3 regions of the Brevibacillus sp. FSL L8-0520 genome follow, and region 1 is predicted to be linked to each of the others. Evidence: riboswitches for the same ligand, from Rfam matches in the RefSeq annotation. Region 1 holds a riboswitch; each other region holds the start of a gene.
The links. Region 1 has a riboswitch for S-adenosylmethionine ahead of NSQ24_RS24730 (BMP family protein). Riboswitches for the same ligand answer to the same signal wherever they lie in the genome.
Positions count from the first base shown of each region.

Region 2: another riboswitch for S-adenosylmethionine. It lies ahead of NSQ24_RS17215 (aminotransferase class I/II-fold pyridoxal phosphate-dependent enzyme); the one in region 1 lies ahead of NSQ24_RS24730 (BMP family protein).
Region 3: another riboswitch for S-adenosylmethionine. It lies ahead of NSQ24_RS19000 (pyridoxal phosphate-dependent aminotransferase); the one in region 1 lies ahead of NSQ24_RS24730 (BMP family protein).

Region 1 covers NZ_CP150171.1:5,072,238-5,077,777, reverse strand. Annotated here, with positions in the region: gene NSQ24_RS24740 (NAD(P)/FAD-dependent oxidoreductase) at 1-1,221, shown strand, start outside; gene NSQ24_RS24735 (methyl-accepting chemotaxis protein) at 1,511-2,983, shown strand; SAM riboswitch class I at 3,073-3,187, shown strand; gene NSQ24_RS24730 (BMP family protein) at 3,393-4,424, shown strand; gene NSQ24_RS24725 (ABC transporter ATP-binding protein) at 4,509-5,540, shown strand, end outside.
Region 2 covers NZ_CP150171.1:3,453,375-3,458,914, reverse strand. Annotated here, with positions in the region: gene NSQ24_RS17230 (hypothetical protein) at 1-995, shown strand, start outside; gene NSQ24_RS17225 (DUF5665 domain-containing protein) at 1,071-1,406, opposite strand; gene NSQ24_RS17220 (pyridoxamine 5'-phosphate oxidase family protein) at 1,557-2,015, shown strand; SAM riboswitch class I at 2,108-2,225, shown strand; gene NSQ24_RS17215 (aminotransferase class I/II-fold pyridoxal phosphate-dependent enzyme) at 2,320-3,483, shown strand; gene NSQ24_RS17210 (aminotransferase class I/II-fold pyridoxal phosphate-dependent enzyme) at 3,480-4,664, shown strand; gene NSQ24_RS17205 (YhcN/YlaJ family sporulation lipoprotein) at 4,696-5,307, opposite strand; gene NSQ24_RS17200 (PhoH family protein) at 5,505-5,540, shown strand, end outside.
Region 3 covers NZ_CP150171.1:3,787,522-3,793,061, reverse strand. Annotated here, with positions in the region: gene moaD (molybdopterin converting factor subunit 1) at 1-473, opposite strand, end outside; gene moaC (cyclic pyranopterin monophosphate synthase MoaC) at 676-1,158, shown strand; gene NSQ24_RS19005 (MFS transporter) at 1,166-2,506, shown strand; SAM riboswitch class I at 2,800-2,912, shown strand; gene NSQ24_RS19000 (pyridoxal phosphate-dependent aminotransferase) at 3,018-4,193, shown strand; gene NSQ24_RS18995 (hypothetical protein) at 4,638-4,907, opposite strand; gene NSQ24_RS18990 (PLP-dependent aminotransferase family protein) at 5,073-5,540, shown strand, end outside.

The DNA.
Region 1 (5,540 bases):
ATCACAGCCGGATTTGGCGGAGCCGGCGCGTACAGCGACGGGAAATTCAACATTACCACCGAATTCGGCGGCTGGATGACCGATTATTTGGCTCCATCCCAGGTGCTGGATCTGATTAAATACGTCGACTCCATCAACCTGGAGCACGGTGCGACGACAGCAATTACCGATCCGACGACCGAAACGATCAAAAGCATCGAGCAGCGCGGATATGCAGCAGGGCTGAAGCTCCTGAGAGCTGAGGTGCGCCACCTGGGCACGGAGCAAAACCTGGAGATTCTCAAGTCGATTTATGAATACTTGAAAACGCGCATCGACATGATGTTCAAGACCGAGGTCGAAGATATCCTGACGGTCAAGGAAGCGGACGGTCACCGCGTTCGAGGCGTGGTGCTGAAAAACGGCGAGGAATATTTGAGCGACAACGTGATGATCGGGCCCGGCCGTGACGGTTCCGCCTGGCTGACGGGGATTTTGAAAAAGCGCCGTCTGAAAATGTACAACAACCAGGTAGACGTAGGCGTGCGGGTCGAGACGTCCGACGTGGTGATGCGCGAGATCAATGAGCATCTGTACGAAGGAAAATTCATCTTCAACACATCGGTCGGGACGAGGGTCCGCACCTTCTGCAGCAACCCGTCCGGTCACGTCGTCGTGGAAAACCACAGCGGCGTCATGGCGGCAAACGGCCACTCTTACAAGGACCCTGCGCTGGGCTCCCAGAATACAAACTTTGCTCTGCTCGTTTCGCACAAATTTACCGAGCCGTTTGACAAGCCGAACGAATACGCTCGCGAAATTTGCAAACGCGCCAACGATCTTTCCAATGGCGGCGTCATCGTCCAGAAATACGGAGACATTTTGCGCGGACGCCGCTCTACCGAGTCCCGCATCCGCGAAGGGTTTTTGGAGCCGACGCTCAAGGAAGCCGTTCCCGGCGATTTGGGCCTGGTTCTGCCGTACAATACGATGAAAAGCTTGATCGAAATGGTCGAGGCGCTGGACAAGGTGACACCGGGAATCGCTTCCGAGCACACACTGTTCTATGGCGTAGAGGCCAAATTTTACTCTGCCCGTCCAAAGCTGACCGAGGAGTTCGAGACGGAAATCAAAGGGCTGTACTGCGGCGGCGACGGTGCGGGCATTACGCGCGGACTGGCACAGGCCGGGGCTGCAGGCGTATGGATCGCCCGTAATATCATCAAAAAATCGTTGCAGTAGCATAGTCTATAAATCGGAAAAAGCAGGTGCTCCAAAGTCTCAAGCAGACAGCGGGGCACCTGCTTTTGCATTGCATATAGGGGAGTGGCGGGCATGGGTACGAAATTCGACAGCAGATTGTTTGGCCAGCATGCGAGGCCGAAAACGACCAGTTGTGCATCTTCAGAACCAGTCGAATGATGGAACTTTTTTCACACATTCTTACATTATTCGTAGTCGCTGGGACTTTTCTCAGTCTATAATGGCATCAAGAGCATTTCGCAAGTACGACAGGCAAGAGGGGGTACATATGTTTCAGTTGGTCCGCAACACCTTGACGAACAAAGAAGGCTTTATGATCTTTATTTTATGGAATCATCTCTGGGTTGCAGGCTGGATCGCGTGTCAGATGGATGTGAACTTCTGGAAGGTCACCTCCGCAGGCTTGCTGGCAACACTGATCGTTTCTCCGTTGTACTTCATTCGCAAGGACAGCTACTTGATCCGGTATCTGGTCGGAATTGGTCTTCTCTATTACTCGATTGCATTTGACCACTATACACCGTTTCAGGAAATCTCGTTTCTCGCGTTCATCGTCCTGGGCTTTTTGGCAGCCTATCTGGACTGGAAGCTGATTGTATCGGCGGGGGCGATGCAGGTTGCGGCGACATTAATCGGATTTTACACCGGTTCTTACCAGTTGTTTGACGGCCATTTTTCGGAAGTCAATTTGCTGCTTCGCATTGTCGCCTTCGTGCTGATGATCGCGGGGCTCACCTATCTCTGTCTGGCTGGACAAGCGTCGCTTGCAAAAGCGGACAGCGCGAGACGGGAAGCCGAAGACAAAGAGCAGCGCCTGGAAGAGCTGCTGCGGAATATCAAGATGGTAACAGAGCAGGTGGAGCGCACATCCGTGCATGTCCATGAGCATGCCGAGACGACAAGGCGCAACACGGACGAGATGATGGTCGCCTTCAAGGAAGTGGCGACCGGAATGGAATCCCAAGCCAATTCCACTGTCAAAATCGAGGAAGAAGTGCAGTCGATCGACCAGGAAATTGTGACTGTCAACGAGCAAGCGGCCGTCATGAAGGCGGAAGCGGATCAGAACAGCCGCCGCTTGGCAGGAAGCATCAGCATGATGAGCGAGCTTTCCGAGCAAATGGAGCAAATCGTTCAGGCGGTCAATGTGGCGTCTTCGACGATCCGCGAGCTGAACAAGCAAGCCAACAAGGTCGAGGAAATCGTCCAGACGATCAACCAGATCGCGACACAGACGAACCTGCTCGCGCTCAATGCCGCGATCGAATCGGCTCGTGCGGGTGAGCACGGCCGGGGCTTCGCCGTCGTGGCGGACGAGGTGCGCAAGCTGGCTGAGCAAAGCGCGACGGCTACGCAGGAGATTACCGAAATTTTGCAGTCGCTGCATCAAGAGAGTGAAAACGCCGTGAAGCACATGAGCACGGGCGAAGTGTCGGTAGCAAAGGGACAGGAGCTGGCGGTAGAGACAGTGGCGTCTATCGAGACAGTGCGAACAGGCATGGAAGCGTTCCTGGAGGCAGTCGAGCATGTGCGGACGAGCATGGATCGCGTGAAAATGCGCTCCGGGGAAGTGGCGGCCGAGATGTCTACGATTACAGCGGTCACCGAGGAGTCTGTTGCCAACCTGGAGGAATTGTTTGCGACGGCGGAAAACCAGCACCAAAAGGTGCGGGAGATTACCGAGGAGCTGGGCGAGCTGAACGCCTTGTCGACAAAGCTGCAGCAATCATTTCAGCGATAATCGTAATGTTTGAAATTGCTGAAAAAAGAATTGCATTTTTCAATTGATCTGCTAGAATGAATTCAATATCAATTAAATAGTTTCACCTTACCTTATCAAGAGCGGCGGAGGGACTGGCCCGATGAAGCCCGGCAACCACTGTGCACACGTGCACAGAAAGGTGCCAATTCCTACAGAACCTGTTTGGGTTCTGAGAGATGAGGAAGAGGTTAGCGATATACGGCAAACTCTTCCTCCGGGAAGAGTTTTTTCTTTGTGCAAAGGAGGTTGTTGACGAACGTTAATTTAATTAAATATAATAATATTCGTATTTTATTCAAATTGATTTTTAATACACGCCATAAACCAACGATATTTTGTTATAAAAACGAATATTATCGTTCGGGATATTGATAGGAGAGAGGACATCATGAAAAAATTGCTTCTGGCTTTAACGACATTCGCTGTACTGGCAGCCGGATGCTCGACAAACAGCAGCGCCCCCGAAGACAAGGGACAAGCCCAGACAGGCGGACAAGAAACAGCGAAAAAGCGGATCGCGCTGGTGCTGCCCGAGAAAATCGGGGTTAACCCGTTCTTCCAGCAGATGGACGATGGAGCGAAGAAAGCCGCCCAGGAATTCGGGGTGGATGTCAAGACGATTGAATCCACAGACCATGGGGCTATCGAGGAAAATATCCGCGTGGCAGTGGCCGAGCAATACGATTTGATCATCACGTCTTCCTTTGAAGCCGAGGATGCGCTGAAAAAGGTAGCGACAGAAAATCCGGACCGCACCTTCGCCATCATCGATACGCAAGTTGATTTGCCCAACGTCCGCAGTGTCATGTTCCGCGAGCAAGAGGCTGCATACCTGGTCGGAGCGGCTGCCGGTTTGGCAACCAAAAGCAACAAGGTAGGGATCGTCGCAGCAATGGACATTCCGATCCTGAAAAAATGGACAGTCGGTTTTCAGGAAGGGCTCAAGGCGACCAACCCGAACGCAGAAGTGCAGATCAACTACGTCGGCAGCTTCAGCGACCCGGCAAAAGCGAAGGAGCTGGCGCTGCTGCAGGCTTCCAAAGGAGCGGACTTTATTTACGGCGCAGCGGCTGTAGGAGATCTTGGCGTGTTTGAAGCAGCCAAGGAAAAAGGCTTCTACACCTCCGGACAAGACGTTGACCGGACCAGCATCGACCCTGAGCATATCGTCCTGTCCCAGTTGAAAGGAACGGACTCCGCTGTGTATGAAACGGTGAAGGCATTTGTGGACGGCAGCTTGAAGCCGGGTGTCGTCGCCTACGGACTGAAGGAGAACGGCGTCGGCGTGACCTACGTTACGCATGACAGCCCGACTCCGCTGAACCCGTTCATTGGAGAAGAAGTCGTCAGCAAGGTAAAAGCGATCAAGGATGAGATCGTCGCGGGGACGAGAACCGTGACAGACCCGCTGAAACAATAGCGAGAGCGCTGATTCGGAAACCGGCTACATGAGCGTAGTCGGTTTCCTGCTCTACCGGGAAGACAAAAGAGGGAGGGGGAAAAGGTGGAGAACCGACTGGAAATGCGGGGCATGACCAAGCGCTACGGCGATTTTACCGCCAATGACAACGTTTCGTTTACGTTGAAAGAGGGGGAGGTCCATGCGATCGTCGGCGAGAACGGAGCGGGCAAAACCACGCTGATGCGCATGCTGTACGGTATGGAGCAGCCCACTGCCGGAGAGATCGCAGTAAATGGCAAGCCCGTCGTCTTTCGCGGCCCGGAGGATGCGATCCGCCACGGGATTGGCATGGTTCACCAGCACTTCATGCTGTTTCCCGACTTTACCGTTGCGGAAAATATCGTGATCGGCTACGAACCGCAGCGCAAAGGGCTGTTTCAGCGAAAAGAAGCGGCGAGTGCAGTCCGCTCGCTCAGTGAGCGATACCGGATACCGATCAACGAGAACGCCAAGGTATCCAGCTGCTCCGTAGGGGAGCAGCAGCGGGTAGAAATCCTGAAGGTGCTCTACCAGGGTGCAGATATTATCGTGCTGGACGAGCCGACTGCGGTGCTCACGCCGCTGGAGGTAAAGGAGCTGCTGCAGACGATCCGCCATTTGGCCGAAAGCGGCAAAAGCGTCATTTTGATTACCCACAAGCTCCAGGAGGTCATGGAGGTGGCAGACCGGGTCACTGTCCTGCGCGGGGGGCGCGTGACCGGAACCGTTTCCCGAAGCGAAACCAATGCGGACGACCTCGCCCGTATGATGGTAGGCCGCGAGCTTCAGCAGCTCACTGATCGGGTCCGCCTGGAAGGAAAGCCGCTTTTGCGGGTGCAGGGCCTGAGCATCCGGGAAAAACAAACGCTCGTAGACGACGTGACGTTTTCCGTACACCACGGGGAGATCGTCGGGATCGCCGGGGTATCCGGCAACGGGCAATCCGAGCTTTTGGAGGCATTGACCGGCCTGCGGGCTGTTTCGGAAGGGAAAGTCTATCTCGGAGAAAAGGATGTGACTGGCCAGTCGGTGGCAGCGATTCGCGAGGCAGGATTGGCCCACATTCCCGAAGACCGCTACCTGTGGGGGACAGCA
Region 2 (5,540 bases), 1.6 Mb from region 1:
TTGTCAGCCTAACTCCAGAGACAAAAGACAGCACCACCTACCTGAAAGGTGAAGTAACGGATGAAGTAACCAAAGTCGTGGTTGTCAAGCCAAATGGCGACAGCATCGAAGTCGTGCCAACGGCCAACGACAGCTTTTCGGTGAGCTTTGCGGCCACTGTGAGCGCGACTCCGCAATACGCGACAGTGAAAGCTTACGTCAACGACAAACTGGTCGATACCCGCGAAGTGCGGATCAACTCGGGAACTGTTGTAGATTCCGATGTTTTGATTCATACGCAGGCTGTTTTGGATAGCAAAAAGGGTGAATTGAAAGTAAACGGCATTGTAAACCTTACGGCAGGCAAAGTAGTCGTGACCTATGACGGAGACAAGAGAGGCGCCGGCGTGAAAAAGCTGTGGGACGGTGTCGGCTCCTATTCAGTCACCATGAAGGATGTAGAGGCTGACAAAGGGAAAGTATTGATTGAGGTGTACAAGGACGGCAAGAAGCTTGATTCGGAATCCGTCGATCTGCTTGTTGTCAACAAGCCGGATAAACCGACCAAGCCGGAAACGCCGAAGCCTGCCCAATACAAAATTACCGGAACCGCCAAGCTTGACGCCAAAGATAAGGAAATTGAAGTAGAAGGGGAAATCGCAGGATTCTCCAAAAACCAAAAAGCGAAGCTGTATGTAATCGCTCCGGACGGCAAAAAACACGAGGTCAAGATAGACGATGACGGGGAGTTCGAAGTGGAGCTCTCTTACAAAAATCGTTCTTACAGCGCCAAGTCCGTCCATCTGGAAGTAGTCGTTGACGGGAAGGTCGTAGCACAAGCTGACATTCCTCACGGTACGCCAGTAAACGAAGTTGATGACGATAAAGATAAAGATAAGAAAAAGAAGGACAAAGACAAAAAGCATCCGAACGGAAATGCGTATGGCTACTGGAAAAAGCATGGCCATGACGATGACGGAGACGATGACGATAACGACGATCGCGACAACGACTAATCCGTTGCATTCTTGAGCGGCCACGAATGGCAATCTTCTTTCTGCTCCGGGCAGCTTGCCAATCATTCCATTTGACTAGGGCTGACGGTAGGTGGAGACATAATCCATCAGTTGGCTGATGTAGTCCCCGATGATGGGAATCGAGAGGAATTTGCTCAGGACGGAACCGAGAATGGCCAGTACGATGGCTGTTCCGATCGTCAGTCCCAGGCCCCGTGCCAGACCTGCCAGGAAATTGATCCAAAGCAGCTTGCGCGGGGCTGTATAATTTTGAATGACATCTGCCAGACGGATATCCTCTAAAAACATGGCGATTTTGTCCATCCGGTCATTTAATTTGCGTGCCTCCTGAATTTCTTCGAGGAGCTGGTCAATCTTTGACAACAGGCGGTCTGTGGGGCTTTGTGACATCTGGTTTCTCCTCCTGTCTCCTATGGTTACCAGTTAAGTAACAGTGTAGGGAAAAAAAGGGGAAGAATCAAGCGCATGCCGGAAAGGTTTGCCTATCTCTTCCTTGGCGGGTACAATAGACGTACAAAACTTACACAAGGAGGCTTCGGAATGGCTGAGACCGTATCCCAAACGCTTTCGGAGGAACTGTTCGGGTTGTTGCAGCAGGAGCGGTTTATCACATTGGGCACCATTGACCATGAGTCTGGGGCGCCATCGCTCAGCTCGCTTTCCTGGACGTTTGCGGCATCGCCGCAAGTCATCCGGTTTGCGGTAGACAACCGTTCACGCATCTTGACCAATATCGCCAAGCAGCCACAAGTGGTTCTGCATTTGATTGGTGCTGGCTCTTCTTATGCCATTAACGGAAGGGCTGTATTGAAGAGTGAGCGGATGGAGGAGGTTCCCCTGAAGCTGGCGATGGTGGAGGTTACCATTGAGGCGGTGCGTGATGTCATGTTCTACGGTTCCCGTATCTCCGTAGAACCGCAGTATGAAAAAACATATGATAAAAATGCGGCGGCGAAGCTGGACAATCAGGTGATGACAGCACTGCGCAAAGCGGAGTAACAGAGAAAACGGGTGAAAACGAAGAGGAAATATCTGTTGACAATCACTCGATATTTCCGTTAGTATTAGGATCAACAAATTGAATAGCAAACTTCTTATCCAGAGAGGCGGAGGGACTGGCCCGATGATGCCCGGCAACCAATTTTCCTGTTAACAGGACGATACTGGTGCTAATTCCTGCAGAGCAAATCATGCTCTGAAAGATGAGAAGGGTTTGCTTGCGGCGACGTAAACAAAGCCTTCTTTTCAAAAGAAAAGAGGGCTTTTTCATGCCCTCAACATCAAAGCAGAGGGAGAGATTGCTATGCATCTGGAAACGAAACTGGTACAGGCGGGGGTAGGTCGTGATACGATCACGGGCGCGGTAAGCTTCCCGGTTTACTATGCGACCGCTTACCGCCACCCGTCTCTTGGTCAAAGTACCGGATACGATTACACCCGTACGGCCAATCCGACACGCAAGGTGCTGGAGGAGGCGATCGCAGAGGCCGAGTGCGGTGATGCCGGTTTTGCCTGTGCTTCCGGGATGGCAGCGATTCACACAGTCATGGGACTTTTTTCTCAAGGCGACCATTTGATCGTTTCGCTTGATTTATACGGTGGGACATACCGTCTTTTTGAGCAGGTCCTTTCCCGCTACGGGCTCCAGTTCAGCTATGTTGATCTGCGCGATCTTCAGGCATTTGCGGGCGCGATCCGTCCGGAGACAAAAGCCGTTCTCATCGAGACGCCGACAAATCCGCTGATGCAAATAACGGATATCGCTTGCGTAGCCGGGATCGCCAAACGAAGCGGTTTGCTGACCATCGTGGACAATACCTTTATGACGCCGTACTATCAGCGTCCACTGGAGCTGGGGGCAGATCTGGTGCTCCATAGCGGGACGAAATATCTTGGAGGCCACAATGACGTGCTGGCTGGCCTGATTGTGACAAAAGGCGCTGAGTTGTCTGAAAAGGTCCGGTTTTTGCACAACTCCATCGGTGCAACCCTCGGCCCACAGGATTGCTGGCTGCTGGTCAGAGGCATGAAGACGCTCGCTTTGCGTATGGAGCGACATCAGAGCAATGCTCTCCAGGTTGCGCGCAAACTGCGGGAGCATCCGGCGGTCACCGATGTATTCTATCCGGGATTGGACGATCATCCCGGCTACGAGATTCAGAGCAAACAGGCGACCGGTTACAGCGGCATGGTGTCCTTCCGCGTTCGCTTCTCTGCTCAGGTGGGGCCGTTTTTGGAAAACTTGCGCATCATCTCTTTTGCGGAGAGTCTGGGAGGCGTCGAGTCTTTGTGCACGTATCCGGCGACACAGACTCATGCCGACATTCCGCAAAAAATTCGAGAATACGTCGGGGTCTGTGATCGTTTGCTGCGATTGTCGGTAGGAGTTGAACATCCGGATGATTTGATTCATGATTTGATACAGGCTCTCGATGCAAGTCTGGTAGCGGAAGGGTGTAGACGATGAAATTTGCCACGAAACTGCTTCACGGGACATCTTGTTTCGATCCGGTGACCGGTGCGGCATCCACGCCGATTTACCAGGCATCTACGTTTCACCAAGCGGATTTGGACCGTCCGGGCGCATACGACTATGCGCGGTCCGGCAACCCGACCCGGCATGCATTGGAAGAGGCGATTGCCGTCCTGGAGGGCGGTGCGCGGGGATTTGCATTTGCTTCCGGCATGGCCGCGATTTCCAGCGTGTTTATGCTGTTTTCCGCGGGCGATCATGTTGTCGTGGCAGAAGATGTCTACGGCGGAACGTATCGCTTTTTGACCAAAGTGTTGTCCCGCATGAATATTGACGTTACGTTCGTGGATACGACCTGCGTAGAGGCAGTGGAGAGAGCCGTCACTCCTCGCACTCGCGGGATCTACCTGGAGACACCTTCTAATCCGACGTTGAAGGTGACAGACATCGCAGCTGTCTGCCATATCGCAAAGGCCAAGAATATCATAGTCATTGTCGACAATACGTTTCTGACCCCGTACTACCAGCGTCCGCTTGAACTCGGAGCAGATATCGTCATCCACTCAGCGACGAAGTTCATCGGCGGCCACAGCGATGTCGTTGCAGGGCTGGCTGTTACCAAGGATGCTGAGCTGGGTGAACAGCTTTACTTTATCCAAAACGGCATGGGAGCGGTACTCGGAGCGCAGGATTCCTGGCTGGTGATGCGCGGGCTGAAATCGCTGAAAGCCAGACTGGATGTAAGCACCCAAACAGCGGAAAAGATCGCTCGATGGCTCGCAAATCATCCTTCCGTTGCAAAGGTACATTATACGGGACTAGCGGGTCATCCCGGCCACCAGCTCCAATCGAGGCAGGCGAGCGGCCACGGAGCCGTGCTGTCCTTTGATGTGGGCAGCAGAGAGCGGGCGAAGGCTTTGTTTGATCGGGTTACGCTTCCGATCGTAGCGGTCAGTCTCGGAGCCGTAGAAACCATTCTGTCGTATCCGGCGATGATGTCACATGCCGCTATGCCAGCGGCAGAAAGAGAGCGTCGCGGTATAACGGACGGATTGATTCGCTTATCCGCCGGACTGGAAGACGCTGACGACCTCGTCCGCGACCTGGAACAGGCGCTTGAAGGTGTAGAGGCCGCTTTATCTGAAAGCAAAAGCAAGGCATTCTCCGGGGCATAACCGGGAGAATGCCTTTTTATTGAGGAGCTTTTTACTGCCGGTTGACCGGTATTTTGCGATTTCCTTCCGGTTTTGCGTTGCCGCTGTTGTTCAGGCGTTGTTCGTTTTCTCTGGATGGCGCTTCCTCTTTCATTTGAACATCGCGAGGGGCTTGGGGAATGATGCGTCCGACAATATCAGCCAATTCTTCCGCAATACCCGCCACGGGCCGGCCTTTTTGCATATCAGTGGACATTTCCCGCAAGCGTTGAACGATGTCGGGATCGGCCGTTACGAGCGCAGTGGCGCCTTGGGGATCTTCCTTCAAGGCTTCTGCCACTGTATATTTGATGACCCCTACTTCAGGGCGATCCAGGTGGGCGTTGACGTCGATGCCGATAACAGCCCATTTGCCCAATACAACAGCGGTGGCATCCTTTACGTTTGGTACACGGGTGGCCAGTTGAACCAGCCGGTCTGCAGTAGCTTGTGACGATTGGTTATAGCCAGGGGACGGTGCTGTTTGCTGTACGCGCTGCGTTTCATCTGCCCGTTTCCCGGGCTGCGGTGCTGCTTGATTCCCGGGAGGCTTGTTGCCAGACATGCAGGCGGAGAGCAGCAGGCTGACACTGAGTACAAGTACGGCTGTCCGCTTCACGGTCATTCTCCTTCGCTTCTTAAGTTGCTCCCACACAAGTCATGCATGATTATCTGTATTTTGTTCTCCTGTCCACCTTTTCATGCGGGACTCGTCTATCTTCACTCTTGCCGACATAGACTGTAGTACATCACGTCGCGGCTACTGAGCATCCCACCCGCAATTGCATAGGGTATAACAGATGGGTAATAGGAGGCGAGATTTTGAAGAAAATCTACGTGCTGGACACCAACGTACTC
Region 3 (5,540 bases), 1.3 Mb from region 1:
AGCTTCGTACCCGGCCACCGCTCTTCAACCTCGGACGCGATCTGCTTCATTTTTTCCACTGCCATTGGCTCGTAGGCTTCATAGGCAAGCAATACGGTACGCTGGCCGTGCGTGAACTCCCGGACGGTTCCGACAAAAGCGAGGACAGCGCCGGCATGCGGATTGGACACGAGCTTGACCAGTTTGTCAGCGCTCAGCGGTTCGGTCGTGATGGCAAAACGAGGGTCCTGACCGCCGCTCACAGGTGGCAATATGGCGATTTCGTCTCCGGCCCGGATGGCCGTATCCGGCTTGGCATACTCTTGATTGACGGAGATAAAGCAGCTGCCGAGCAGGGAGGACAGCGCAGGGTATTGGCTGGATGCGGCTTGCAGCAGGTCCTGTACGGTTGCTCCCTCCGGCAGTGTCAGTTGTATCGTTCGCTCGCCGGCCAGCTCGGCCAAACCGGCAAATAAAAGGACAGATATTTGCATGTAGCACTCCTCGTTTCCCAAGGGTTATTTATAGGAAGGAAAAGCTTCTCTCTACTTGTGACGATAACATAATTGCGCCTAACTGCCAAATCAGAGAGCGACTTCTTGCAGATTCCCGATTGATTTTCTACAGTGCTGAATGTAAGGTTAGATTATCGAAAAAGAAGGGCATTCCCAGGCGGAAAGCAAATGGGAGGAAGAAATGAACGACGAATTAACGCATTTTAACGATCAACAACGGGCCAAAATGGTGGACGTCTCCGAAAAAGAGGTAACCAAGCGGGTAGCGGTGGCTGTCAGCAAAATCACGATGAAGCCGGAAACGCTGCTGCGCATTCGCGAGGGGCAGATTGCCAAGGGGGATGTATTGGCTGTCGCACAGGTAGCCGGAGTAATGGCTGCGAAAAAGACGTGGGAGATCATCCCGATGTGTCATCCGCTGCCGCTGACGGGCATTGACATCCGCTTTTCGTATGCGGACAAAGCGACATTGGATATCGAGGCAACCGTCAAAACGACCGGCAAGACCGGCGTGGAGATGGAGGCACTGACAGCCGCAAGCGCAGCCGCGCTCACCGTTTATGACATGTGCAAGGCCATGGACAAGGAAATGGTAATCGGGCCGACGTATCTCCAGAGCAAAACCGGCGGGAAAAGCGGAGATTTTTATCGGAGCGAGGCGTAAACATCAGATGAGTCGACTATGGAATTCCTATCCGCGCAGCATCCGGCTTCTGGCCGTTGCTGCCGTTATTCATTCTACGGGCATGGCCTGTATCTGGCCGCTGGTGACGATCTACATCCACGATTTTCTCGGGAAGCCGCTCACCGTAGCGGGTGTTCTTTTGATGCTGAATCAGGGAGCGTACCTGATCGGCAGTCTGACAGGCGGGGTTCTCTTTGACCGCTGGGGGAAAATGCGCACAGTATACGCCGCGACAGCGGGAGCGGTAGCCGTAGCTGTGGCACTGGGCTTCACAACCAGCTTTCATACGTATACGGTCTTGCTGCTTTTGAACGGATTTTTCTCCGGCATCATGTTTCCTGTGCTCAATGCCCTGATCGGCCTCTTGTGGCCTGACGGCGGCCGCAAGGGCTTGAATACGGTTTATGTGGCACTCAATATCGGGGTAGCGATCGGTTCCGCCTCGGCGGGAATGCTGGCGAGCATTTCCTTTGCCTGGACTTTCTTTGGAAATGCGGCGCTGCAGCTGGCAGTTCTGTTTCTCTTTATCTTTTTGAGCCGCACGGTCGATCTTGAGCGCGGTCAGGAAAAAGAAGGCCGGCTCGTGGCAGCGTCGGCGAAGCACACAGAGGAAGGTGAGGGGGCACAGCTGCCTGCCGCGGGATTGGCGGAGAAGGCCGGCGGATCAAAAGGGGCCGCGGCGGCAATGGCGACGGATGCCGCTCAAGCTGCCGGTCGCCCGATGGCATGGCTAGCGCTCGGTCTGTTGTCGGCAGGGTTGTTGGTCTGCTGGATTATTTACTCGCAGTGGACGACTGTGCTGTCGGCGTATATGCAGTCGCTGGGCATCACGCTCAGGGAGTACAGCCTGCTGTGGACGCTGAATGGTGCTTTGATCCTGTTCGGGCAGCCGTTTATCTCCTGGGTGATCAGGCACTTCGCCCGTACGCTGAAAGCGCAGTTGCTGTTAGGCGCCTACGTCTTTTCGCTCTCCATGCTGATCTTGTCTCAGACGACGGTGTACGCCGGTTTTTTCGTGGCCATGTTTGTCATTACACTGGGTGAAATGCTGGTGTGGCCTGCCGTCCCGACCATCGCTGCCGAGTTGTCTCCACCGGGACGTGAAGGGTTCATTCAAGGCCTCATCGGGGGCGTAGGCTCAGGAGGACGCATGGTCGGCCCGCTGATGGGCGCCGTGATCTTTGAAGCGCTCGGAGCAAATGGGATGGTCTACTTCATGGCTGCTTTGGCTTTGGTCGCTGTCGCTTGCTTTACCGTGTACACGTCCTTTGTAAAGCGTCCTGAGATGAAGGCAGCTCTGCCTGCTCCGGAGAAGCTCGGGTCATGACAAGCAATGCTTGGACGGATACTCGTAGCTGTCAGGCGAAGACCAGCAGGCTTTCAGCCGAGGCCGCTCAGGCTGTCAGTCGAGGCCCCTCAGCCTGTCAGTGAGGCTCCTCAGTTTGTCAGTTGAGGACCGCCAGGCTGACAGTTGAGGACTGCCAGGCTGTCTAACGAGGCCCTGCAGGCTGCCGGGCCAGCAACAGCAAAGCAGCCCGGGCCATGGTTCGGGATATTGTATTGACACTCCCAACCTGCTCAAGTAGTATAGTAGACATTCAAAGTAAATAGGTTGCTGTTAACTTATCCAGAGAGGTGGAGGGACTGGCCCGATGAAGCCCGGCAGCGGATCTTGCAGGATATTCTGCAGATGCTGTGCCAATTCCAGCAGGAGCGATCCTGACAGATAAGAACGTGGAGACGCACGATCCGCCCCTTTTTCTGTTCAGGAAAAGGGGCTTTTTGCATGCCTGCTTCGATGTCTGGATTATTTTTGCGAAAGAAAGGATAGAAAGCCAATGCGCATCCAACCATCTGCCATGGTGGACCGACTGCCGACGCAGTTTTTTGCCACGCTGGTAGCGAAAACAAACAAGGCCATCGCGGCCGGACATGACATTATCAATCTTGGACAGGGCAATCCCGATCTCCCGACACCGCAGCATATCGTGGAAGAGCTGAGCGAGCAGGCCAAGCGCCCTGTCCATCACAAATACCCGCCGTTCAGCGGCAGGCTGGAGCTGAAGCAGGCCGTCGCCCACTGGTACAAGGAAGAGTTCGGCGTGGAGCTGGACGCGGAGGAAGAGGTAGCCATCCTGTTTGGCAGCAAGACAGGTCTGGTTGAGATTTGTCAGGTGCTGCTGAACCCCGGGGACGTCGCTTTGGTGCCCGATCCAGGTTATCCGGATTACTGGTCCGGCGTGGCTGTAGCTGACGGCCGCATGGTCATGATGCCGCTCAAGGCTGAAAACGCGTTTCTTCCGGATTACGGCCAGTTGAAGCCGGAAGATTTGGAAAAAGCCAAGCTGATGTTCCTCAATTACCCGAACAATCCGACGGCGGTCAACGCTCCGGTGGAATTTTTTGAAGAGACCATCCGCTTTGCCCGCAAGCACGAGATCGTCGTCTGCCATGATTTCGCCTATGGTGCGATCAGCTTTGACGGCAAAAAGCCGGTCAGCTTCATGCAGGTGCCGGGGGCAAAAGAAGTAGGAGTGGAGTTTTACACCCTGTCGAAAACGTACAACATGGCCGGCTGGCGCGTCGGGGCTATGGTCGGAAACAAGGAGCTCGTACGGCTGGTCAATTTGATTCAGGACCATTACTTTGTCAGTCTCTTCGGCGCTGTGCAGATGGCGGCGGCAAAAGCGATGACCGGCTCGCAGCAATGCGTACATGATCTCGTCTCCGTCTACCAAAGCAGGCGGGATGTGCTGTTCGCCGAGCTCCACCGGATCGGTTGGCAGGCCAAGCCTTCAGAGGGCTCGTTTTTCAGCTGGCTGCCTGTTCCCGAAGGGTTTACATCGGTCGAGTTTTCCGATTTGCTGCTGGAAAAGGCTCATGTGGTGGTTGCGCCTGGCGTCGGTTTTGGACCGACGGGCGAGGGGTATGTGCGCGCGGCGCTTCTTTCCAGCGAAGAAAGGCTGGCGGAGGCAGTGCGAAGGATTGAGAAGCTGGGGCTGTTTGCTCGGTAAGCTTGTTGGCGGGCTTCGGGTTATCTTGCTCCTTGTCCAGGGGCCGCGGTGGGGAGAAGCCTGGAAACAGGCTTCTCCTGCGATTCGGGGTGGCACAACAGGCTGAATCAAGCAGGATACTCACGGATAAAGCAGGCTTGATTCGAAATGATACTCACGGATGCCAAAACATAATGACGGCAACCTTTTCAAGAAAGACAGCCTTATTTTTCGTGTATAGCGGAAGCCATACTTGCAACATAAAGCATGGCTTCCCAAGCAAAAGGCCCGGAGCTATGATCGCTCAGGGCCTTTATGATGGCTTGATGGAATCAGGTGATACCCCAGGCCAGCTTTATGGACTAGGCGGGATCGGCGGTTGCCAGTTCAAGTCTATGTACCGTGTTTCGATGGTTTGCAAAGCGAGCTTCAGCTTTTGCGGAGGCTGCTCCATTCCTTTGACAATCAGGGTTTGGACCAATACGACCCCTTGTCTGAATCTTCCATGTACGTCTTGGCAAAATCGGTCCGAACGTCGAAACGCTTGCCGTTTTCGTCATACAGATTCCAGTAAGGGAAGCTCTCCAGTTTTCCCAAGCCCTTCAACTCGATTATCCAGACGGGCTCGAATTTGCCTACAAAAACCCGTCCCACCGTACTTTTGCTTTTTCTCCTGTTTCTTACCTCTACAGCCCGGTTTACCACCCAAAAGAAAAGCAGGAAACATCTGCACAAGCATCGATACCCCCAACCAAAGTAGTCGCGAGTAAAATCCGACGATTTCGACCGAGCCATCGCTCGACATAGCTAAAACCTATTCCGCCGATAGATTTGTGAGATTGGACTTATGACGGCCGCAGTGATAAAACAGGTATAAGCGAAATCTAGGGGGAACCGAACATGGAATATTCATTTTCCAAATCAACCAGCGCACTCAGCTCCTCGGCCGTGCGCGAAATCCTGAAGCTGACACAGGGCAATCAAGTATTGTCTTTGGCAGGCGGCCTGCCGGCAGAGGATTCTTTTCCAATCGAAGAAATGAGAGAAGCCTTCAATCGCGCTCTGGATCACGGAGCAAAATCGCTGCAATACGGCTTGACTGACGGGTACATTCCGCTTCGGGAATGGGTTTCGTCCCGCATGAAACAAAAGCATATGAATGTTGGCGTAGAAAACATGCTGATCACTACCGGCTCCCAGCAGGCCGTCGACTTGCTCTGCCGTGTCTATCTGGACGAAGGCGACGTCGTGCTGGTAGAAAATCCAACGTATCTCGCGGCCGTGCAACTGTTCCAATTTCGCGGCATTCGAGCTATTCCGGTGGATGGAGATGCGGAAGGCATGGATATGGAGGACCTTGCCAGAAAA